DNA from 4 places in the Actinoplanes sp. NPDC048988 genome. Region 4 is predicted to be linked to each of the others. Evidence: riboswitches for the same ligand, from Rfam matches in the RefSeq annotation. Region 4 holds a riboswitch; each other region holds the start of a gene.
The links. A riboswitch is a leader RNA that binds a small molecule or an ion and turns the genes downstream of it on or off. The one in region 4 is predicted to bind cyclic di-AMP.
Positions count from the first base shown of each region.

Region 1: it holds a riboswitch for cyclic di-AMP, as region 4 does, so the genes downstream of both, ACGFJ7_RS43040 (transglycosylase family protein) here and ACGFJ7_RS28530 (NlpC/P60 family protein) in region 4, are expected to answer to the same signal.
Region 2: it holds a riboswitch for cyclic di-AMP, as region 4 does, so the genes downstream of both, ACGFJ7_RS24690 (NlpC/P60 family protein) here and ACGFJ7_RS28530 (NlpC/P60 family protein) in region 4, are expected to answer to the same signal.
Region 3: it holds a riboswitch for cyclic di-AMP, as region 4 does, so the genes downstream of both, ACGFJ7_RS33125 (NlpC/P60 family protein) here and ACGFJ7_RS28530 (NlpC/P60 family protein) in region 4, are expected to answer to the same signal.

Region 1 is NZ_JBICTW010000024.1:70,256-72,449, forward strand. Features, by position in the region: gene ACGFJ7_RS43035 (nuclear transport factor 2 family protein) at 2-367, shown strand; gene ACGFJ7_RS43040 (transglycosylase family protein) at 413-1,021, opposite strand; cyclic di-AMP (ydaO/yuaA leader) riboswitch at 1,026-1,197, opposite strand; gene ACGFJ7_RS43045 (saccharopine dehydrogenase family protein) at 1,309-2,194, shown strand, end outside.
Region 2 is NZ_JBICTW010000008.1:18,287-20,480, reverse strand. Features, by position in the region: gene ACGFJ7_RS24690 (NlpC/P60 family protein) at 442-1,233, opposite strand; cyclic di-AMP (ydaO/yuaA leader) riboswitch at 1,273-1,458, opposite strand; gene ACGFJ7_RS24685 (MurT ligase domain-containing protein) at 1,868-2,194, shown strand, end outside.
Region 3 is NZ_JBICTW010000013.1:257,436-259,629, forward strand. Features, by position in the region: gene ACGFJ7_RS33125 (NlpC/P60 family protein) at 1-939, opposite strand, end outside; cyclic di-AMP (ydaO/yuaA leader) riboswitch at 955-1,092, opposite strand; gene ACGFJ7_RS33130 (M56 family metallopeptidase) at 1,215-2,165, opposite strand; gene ACGFJ7_RS33135 (BlaI/MecI/CopY family transcriptional regulator) at 2,170-2,194, opposite strand, start outside.
Region 4 is NZ_JBICTW010000010.1:183,689-185,882, forward strand. Features, by position in the region: gene ACGFJ7_RS28530 (NlpC/P60 family protein) at 51-863, opposite strand; cyclic di-AMP (ydaO/yuaA leader) riboswitch at 871-1,017, opposite strand; gene ACGFJ7_RS28535 (LamG-like jellyroll fold domain-containing protein) at 1,426-2,194, shown strand, end outside.

The sequences.
Region 1 (2,194 bases), on a different contig from region 4:
CATGACGAAACGAGAGAAGGCCCAGCGCCCCGAAGACCTGACCCGCCTGTTCGTCGAGCGTGCCAACGCCAAAGACGCCGAAGGCCTCGCCCTGCTGTACGAGGAGGATGCCGTGATGGCGTACCCGCCCGGACGCCAGACCGTCGGCCGCGCCGCCATCCAGCGCATGTGGGAGGAGGCCCTGCCACACATGCCCACCGTCGAGCCCGAGGAGCCGCTGCCCACCCTGCTGAGCGGCGAGCTGGCCCTGACCTCCACACCTCCGCGAGATGGCTCGGGCGCCCGAGCCCAGGTGGTGCGCCGCCAGCCCGACGGCACGTGGCTGCGGGTTCTCGACCAGCCGGAATTCCAGACTCCGCGGTCGTGATCCCGGCGCCGGCGATCAGGCATTCGCCGGCGCCGGGAGCAGCTATTACAGCGCCAGAGGCTGACCCGGGAAGATGCGATGCGGGCTGTTCAAAGCGGCGCGATTCAGGCGGTATAGGGCTCGCCAGCCGCCTTCCACGTTTGCCTTGGCGGCGATTGAAGCAAGGGTGTCGCCGGCGCGCACCACGTAGTAGCGGCCTGTGGATGACGCTGTGGATGGAGCCTTGACGGTGGATTTGCGAGTGACCGTGTTTGTACTGCGATATTGGCGGGTAGAGAAGGCCTTTCGGCCACAAGTCGGCCACGCGCCCAGGCCCTGGGAACGGCGGACCAGCTCGGCGATTTGGATTTGTTCCGCGCGGGATGCCTGGTCGGCGGTGCGAGCGAAACGGTGTCCGCCGTGGGAGCGCCACGTGCTGCGGCTGAATTGCAGGCCGCCGTAGTATCCGTTGCCGGTGTTGATGCCCCAGTTGCCGCCGGATTCGCACTCGGCGATGGCGTCCCAGTTGACGGAACCGCCCTTGGCGAGCGCGACGGCGTGCGCCGGCGCGGCGGCCGGGGGTGAAGCGAGTGCCGGGGCTGCTGGGGCGGCCAGAGTGACAGTTGCGGCGGCCAGGCCCACCATGACGCGGGCAGGTTTGCACATTTGTGCCATGACGAAAGACCCTCCACGCCTGCGAGGTCAGCTGTCGGGTTCGGGCTGAGGTGCCCGGCCGCGCGTGCGCGGCTTCACCCCGAGGCGCGCCAAAGCGCCGAAGAACTCGGGTCCCCCGCTCCATGCCGTAAGTATGTGTTCCGCCGGGCAGCGGCAGGATTCGGCGTTCCGCCCGTACGGACCGGCGGCGACCGCGAAAGGGCACCCGCCGGATTCTTATAGGAATAGGCGAGATCGACGTTATCGTGTCGCGCGCATTTGTGGAGCTTGTTGGAGAATTGGCAACCATGACCGAGCACGACATCGTCGTCTACGGCGCTTCCGGCTTCGTCGGTGCGCTGGTGGCACGGCATCTGGCCGAACATTCCCCCGATGGCCTTCGGATCGCGCTGGCCGGCCGCTCCGAAAGCAAACTCGATGCTGTGAAACGCCGGCTCGGCGTCGAATGGCCGATCCTGGTCGCGGACGCCGGTGACGCCGACGCGGTCGCCCGGCTCGCGCGGGCGACGCGGATTCTCGTCACGACCGTGGGGCCGTACGCGAAATACGGCAAGCCATTGGTGGACGCCTGCGCCCGGGCCGGAACCGACTATCTCGACCTGACCGGTGAGGTTCTTTTCGCACGTCAGAGCATTGACGACAACCACGAGGTGGCCCGTGGCACCGGTGCCCGGATAGTGCATTCGTGCGGGTTCGACTCGATCCCGTCCGACCTCGGGGTGCACGTTCTGAGCGAGGCCGTTCGCCGTGACGGCGCGGGCGAGCTCACCGACACCGCGATGGTGGTGACGAGCCTGCGCGGCGGGGTCAGCGGCGGCACCATCGACTCGCTGCGCCATCAGCTCGACACCGTCAAGAGGGATCCGGCGAAAAGGCGGGTCGCGGCCGGCCCGTACTCGCTGAGCCCGGACCGGGCCGCCGAGCCGGACCTCGGCCGGCAGTCCGACATCGCCACCGTTCGGGGCGAGCGAGTGCATCCGTCGCTGCGGGGGACACTCGCGCCGTTCTTCATGGCGTCCTACAACACGCGGGTCGTCCGGCGCAGCAATGCGCTGCGGGGTTACGCGTACGGGCGCGAGTTCCGCTATCGGGAGTTCATGAGTGTGGGCGCGTCGCCCCTGGTGTCCCCGGTGGTCGCCAACGGCGTCAAGCTGGGCTTCGGTGCCCTCGTCG
Region 2 (2,194 bases), on a different contig from region 4:
AAGCGGCACGGGACCGATGGGCGGCACGGAGGCGCTGGACGACACGGGCGAGACAGGCGCGGGGTGGCGGGGCCGAGGCGGGGCGAGGAGGTCGCCACGAGGCCCAGGCGGTGCTGGTGAAGGCGGCGAAGGGGGTCGGTGCCTCATCGCGGGAGTACGGGAGGGCGGCTCAGGTGGGCGGGATTGTCAGGGGCCGGAGGGGAGCGACTTCGGATCCGCCCTGGGTGGAGGGCCGCGGAGCGGCCTGCGTGAGGGAACGCACCGGCCGGAACTGGGGCAGAGGGCGTGAGGGCAGGCCTGGGCCGTCCCTGCGGCGGGGGCTCTTCGTCAGTTCCGTATCTCTGAAGGAAGCGCGGGAGAACCGCCCGGAATGCGCCCGGGAAACGACAGAGGGGCGCGACCGAAACCGGTCGCGCCCCGCTGAGGGACTGTCGTGTGCCGTCAGACGAGGCGGCGCACCACGTAGTTCGTGCTGAACATCTTGCGCTTCGAGACGCGGGCGCCGGTGTGCGGCGAGTCGTACATGTAGCCGTTGCCGGCGTAGATGGCCGCGTGGTAGCCGTAGGAGCCGTTACGGAAGACGATCAGGTCGCCCGCCTTCTTGGCGCCCTTCGAGACCGAGCGGCCGACCGCCTGCTGCGAGTTGGCCTTGTGGGCCAGGTTCTTGCCGGCGGCCTTCTTGTACACGTACTTCGTGAAGCCCGAGCAGTCGAAACGGCTCGGACCGGAGGCGCCGAACTTGTACAGCGCGCCGGTGTGGGCCTGGGCCTCGGCGAGGATCTTGGCGCCGCTGGCGACGACCTTGATCGACTGACGGCCGCCGACCTGCGGGGCGAACGTCGAGGTGCCCAGGTAGACCATGCGGAGCGTGCCGGTGACCTTGGGCTGGGCCCACAGGGCGACCGAGCCGTTCTTGTTCACCTTGCCGGCGGCCCAGTTCTGCCACTTGCCGTTGCGGAGCGCCTGAAGGCGGACCGTTCCGGAGGTGACGGCCTTGCCGTTCGTGGGGTTGATGTAGCGGGCGGTCACCTTGACCTTGGCGCCCCACGCGAGCGTTCGCGTGCTGACGCTGGTGCGGACCATGGGCTTGACCTTCGCCGCGGCCTTCGCGGTGGCGACCTGCGCCACGACGGGGGCGGGGGTTGCGGCGTGCGCGGCCGGCGTGGAGACCAGCTGGCCGGCGCAGAGGCAGAGACCCAGAGACAGCGCGAGTTTGCCGGCACCGGCGGACATGCGGCGGCCACGGCTCGAACTGTGTTCGTGCACGGTAGAGATATCCCTCCGGCACGCCTGCGAGGTTAGCTGTCGGGTTCGGGCGGGAAGGCTTGCCCGGCCGCTGGGAGGCGGCTTCACCCCAAGGTCTCTCCGTGGCCGCCACCGGAGCGGGTGGCGCGGAGGAGACCGCTATTTGGGTCCCCCGTCCCTGCCCCCGTATGCCTTTGTGGTCGTACATGGTGCTCGTGGTCGCGCTGCCTGGCCCGGGGCAGGGCTCGGCGTGAACCGGGCGGCGCAAGCTTCCAGCGGGTTGCTGTCGGCCCAACCTTGGTACCCGAGATTCGGCCCGAGCGGCAGAATCGGTTCAGTAACCGAGAGTAGTTGGCACATGAAGGGCTGTCCGATTTGTGACCAGCCCATAACTTTTGCCAGCACCGCTCGTGATCAGCCAAATACAGTTCGTCGAAGGTTACGGGTGAATCAGAACACATAATTGCTCGTCACCGGCCGGGTGACGGCCACCCGATATTCACTCTTCCGCCGTCGTAATCGTCCCTACCGGGCGAAACCCGCTCCCCCGAACAGCCGGCAGCGTCGACAACTCGACGTGACATCGCGTTCCGGTACCCTCGTCGCCGTGACGGACGGGAAGATGCCCCTGCGCGCCAAGGTCGCGACCTCCGTGTCGAAGACCGCGGCGGCGCTCTCCAGGGCCGCGGGACGCGGCGACGGCTCGGTCATCGGCGGCTGGATCGGTCTGAAGATCGATCCTGAGCTGCTGAGCCACTTGGCGACCGGACGCGCGATCGCGCTCGTCTCCGGTACCAACGGCAAGACCACGACGACCAGGCTGGCGGCGGCCGCGCTCGGCGTCCTGGGGCCGGTCGCCACCAACTCCTTCGGCGCCAACATGCCCACCGGGCACACGTCGGCGCTGGCCAAGGCCGGCCAGACGCCGTTCGCGGTACTGGAGGTCGAC
Region 3 (2,194 bases), on a different contig from region 4:
GTGGTCACCCGTGTGCGGAGCGTGGACCATCTTGCCGCCGCCGATGTAGAGGCCGACGTGATGGAGGCTTCCGGGGAAGAAGAAGACCAGGTCACCCGGTTGCAACTCGTCCCGCGACACCGCCTTGCCCTCGTTCCACTGGTCTTTCGTGTAGTGGTCGAGGTGGACACCGACGCTGCCCCAGGCCTCCTGGGTCAGACCGGAGCAGTCGTACGTGTTCGGTCCTGCCGACCCGAAGACGTACGGCTTGCCGATCAGGTCGCACGCGCGCTGAGCCGCACGCCCGCCCTTGTCATTGGTGTACGTGACCGGACAGGCGCCCAACCGCAGGGGCCCGTCCGAGGCGTCCGCCGAGCCGTACGCCTGGATCCGCAGTTTCTGCAGCGCGGTGATCTTGGTTTCGATCGCCTTCTTGCGGGTGGACAGGTCCTTGTCGCGCGCGGCGACGGACTTGGTCACGATATCCAGGTCGGACTTGGTGGCGGTGAGCTTGTCGCGCAGCGCCGCCACGCCCTTGATCTGCTCCTGCTGATGACGAGCCAGCTGATCGAGATAGGTCAGCTTGTCGGTCAGCCCGGTCGGCGAGCCACTGATGATCATGGCATCGAGGGCGTTCGGCGCACCCTGCTTGTACGCGTCGACGGCCAGGCCTTGCACCTGGGCCATCGCCAGGTCGACCTGCACCTGGAGCGGGTTGAGCTGGGCGGCGAGCTTCTTCTGCTGAGCGCGGTTCTTGAGCAGCTGGTTGTGCACGTCGTTGTACTGCTCGATGACCGGCTCGAGGTCGTTCCACTGCTTGTCGATCTGGGCCTCGACCGTGGAGGGCGAGGGTGTGGCGTGCGCGACGGCTGGTCCGGTGACAACGACCCCGACCGTCGCGAGTGCGCAGACGAGTCCACGCAGAACTGCGGCGCGGCCGCGCGCCCCAATCCGTTTCACGTTGGGTGTGACGTCCTTTCTTCCCTCGAGCCGCCGACCGGGTTAGCTGACGGGTTCGGACGGGAAGACGCGTCCGGCCGCGAGGCATCGCGGCTTCACCCCAACCACTCGGGTCCCCGGTTCGCCCACACGACGATTAGGCGGTGGTCCGTCAGATCGGCCGGGTGGACGATGGGGGGCTGCCGAACCGGGGACCACCGTACTCCGGATCATGTGGAGAACTGAAGCCGCCGCGTACGGGAAACTGTTTGCTCCGAAAGGCATACACAGAGTAACTAGAGGGGCCAGTGGTCCAGCGCACGGTCAAGCCAGGGCACCACGAGAATCACGGTGGGTAATACCAGCAGACCAGCGGCGGCGAGCGCGGCGGCCACGTTCAGGCCGACGGACACGGTGTGCGGCTTGGCCAGCCGGGCCAGCCTCCGGCGCCTCGCGTCACCCGTCGGGTCGGCCCGCGCGTCCTCCGCCAGGGGGACGGCGTCGGTCAACCGCTCGAGGGCGGCCCGCAACGGCTCGGCGCCGGCCTTCCGCCGGGCCACGTCGTCCGAGATCATTTCCAGCAGCAGATGTACGGCGTCGAGGGGCGCCCGGCTGCGCAACGGCTGCGGCACGGCGCGGTAGAAGGCGGTGAACGACTCCATCACCACCTCGTGCCGGTGGCGCAGATGGGTCTGCTCGTGGGCGAGGACCGCGTCGACCTGTTCCCGGTCGAGCACCTGGAGCACGCCGTTGCTCAGCACGACCCGCGGCTCGCGGCCGGGCACGCAGTACGCCAGCGGCAGCGCCCCGTCGAGCACGCGCAGGTTGTCGGGGCCCAGCTCGCGATGCTGTTCGGCCCGGTCGAGCAGGTCGACGAGCTCGCGGTGGCGGGCCCGGCGCACCCGCGAGCGCCGGGTGACCCGGACCAGCGAGACGATGAGCCGCAGGATGATGACGCCGGCCACGACCAGGGCGCCGATCAGCGCGGTGGCGGCGACCGGCTTGCCGGAGCCGGCGGCCCGGGTCACCTCGTACGGCGCCGAGAGGACCACGCCGAGGGCGGACAGCACGGCGCTCAGGGTGATCGACTGCCAGAGCAGGACGGCCGCCACCGGGGCCCGGTCGGGCCAGCGCGCGCGGGCCAGCGCACCCGGGACGACCAGCGACAGGGTCAGGCCGAGCGCGCCGAGCAGAAGCGCCGTCACCCCGCCGACCGCCCCACCCACCGCCCGGACCGAGACCGGCAAGCCGTCATTTCTTCGTGACTGCTTCGATT
Region 4 (2,194 bases):
ACCGCTCCCGCGGCCGGCATCCCCATTGACGCCGGCCGCGGGAGTGGCGGTCAGGCCAGGCGGCGGACCACGTAGTTGGCGTTGAAGATCTTGCGCTTGCTGATCCGGGCGCCGGTGTGGGGCGAGTCGTACATGTACCCGTTTCCGGCGTAGACGGCGGCGTGGTAGCCGTACGAGCCTCGGCGCGAGATGAGCAGGTCACCGGGCTGCTTGGCGCCCTTGCTGATCGCCCGGCCGTACCGCTGCTGGGAGTTGGCCTTGTGCGGCAGCTTGACGCCGACCGACTTGCGGTAGACGTACATCGTGTAGCCGGAGCAGTCGAACCGGTTGGGGCCGGCCGCGCCGTACAGGTAAAGCTTGCCGACGTGCCTCTTCGCCTCGGCCAGGATCTTCGCGCTCCGGCCCGAGGAGACGCGGACGACGGTCACCTTGAGTTTTCCGCCGGTGCGTGCGGCGAAGGCGCTGTTGCCGCTGTAGACGGTGCGGAAGTAGCCGGTGACCTTCGGCGCGGGGGTGAAGGCGACGGTGCCCTTACTGGTGAGCTTCTTCGCGAACCAGGTGACCCACTTGCCGTTGCGGTACGCCTGGAGCCGCACCGTGCCGGAGTTGACCGCGGCGCCGTTGGCGGGGTTCCGGTAGGAGACCGTGATCCTCGTCGACCGGCCCATGGCGATGGTGCGGGCGCTGATCGCGGTGCGGATCGAGACCTGTTTCTTCGCCGCGGCCACGGCCGCGAGCTGTGCGGTGGAGATCGGTGCCGCCGTGGCGCTGGAGGCGGCGACCAGTTGCCCGGCGCCCAGGCTCAGCGACAGGGCGATGGTGCCGGCGGCCATGCGGCGCCGGCTCGAACGTTGTTCGTGCACGGTAGGGAGATCCTTCCGGCACGCCTGCGAGGTTAGCTGTCGGGTTCGGGCGGGAAGGTTGCCCGGCCGCGCGGAGCGGCTTCACCCCAAGGCCCACTGCGTACGTGAGCCGATGGTGGTTCCCCCGTCCCTGCCCCGGATGCCTTCATGGTGTTCTGAACGCTCATGGTCGCGGCGATCGGCCCGGGCAGGGCTCGGCGTGAGCCGGATCGACGCGAGTCGGCCAATGGGTGCGGCCGGCCTCACCTTGCTACACCCCGATCTGCCGTTCCCGTGACGAAGGCGGAATGACCCTCAGTAGTTGGCATGCTGAGCGCCGCCCCCTTTCGCCGGTTCCATCGGAGTTTCGGAAACGGATTGTAGCTGTCTGACTACGGTGCGCTTATCCGACTCGGTGAAATAGCGCACATGATTTTTTGGCCGACGGCGCTGGTCGTTCGGCCTGTTCGAGATCGTTCCGAACAGTACGGGCCCGGCCCGAACACTAGCCGGGCAGTCGATCAAGCGGCTCCACTGTGCACGGCGCGCAGAACGCGGCCATGACGATCGGGGACGGAGTGCCATGGCCGCCGGACGACGAATTCTGGGCTTGTTCGCGTCGATGTCGCTGACCATCAGTGGGGCGGTCCCGCTCCACCTGGCCGGCGAGCTGGAACGCGGGCCGTCCGTCGTCTCGATGCTGGGATCGCTGAAGGCGTACTTCCAATCCCCGCCGACGGTGGCCGCCAAACCCGTCCCGCGGCAGCTCGACGGGGGGCCGCTGCGGGCCGGGCCGGCCTCCGCCGCCGACACCCGGGCCGACGGGGGAGCGGGGCGTAAACCCGGCAAGGGCGTCGGCGCTCTGCCGCCCGCCAGCCGGCCGCAACGGCAGGTCGAGAAGTCCACCAGCCCGAAGATCGTCGCCCGCGGGGCCGCCGCCGCGCTCGCCGCCGCCGGCAACGTCGCGCCGCAGATCGACGCCCAGTACCCCGGCACCGGTGCCACCGTGCCCACCCTGACGCCGGAGCTGATGGTCACCGGCAACGATCCCGACGGTGGCCCGAACGCCACCACGTACGCGTTCACCGTCACGAACGCGGCCGGCACGGCCGTGGCCCAGTCCGGCACCCGGTCGTCACGCAGTTGGACCGTGCCGGCCGGGGCGCTCAAGTGGGGCCAGACCTACACCTGGACGGCCACCGCGAGCGACGGCGCGGCCGTGAGCACGTCCCAGGAGACCAACGCGCTGCTGCCCCGGTTCCCGCAGTCCCTGATCACCATGAGCCTGTCGCAGAACGGCGATCGCGGCTTCGACCCGGACACCCGTAACTACACCACCACGGTCACCGACG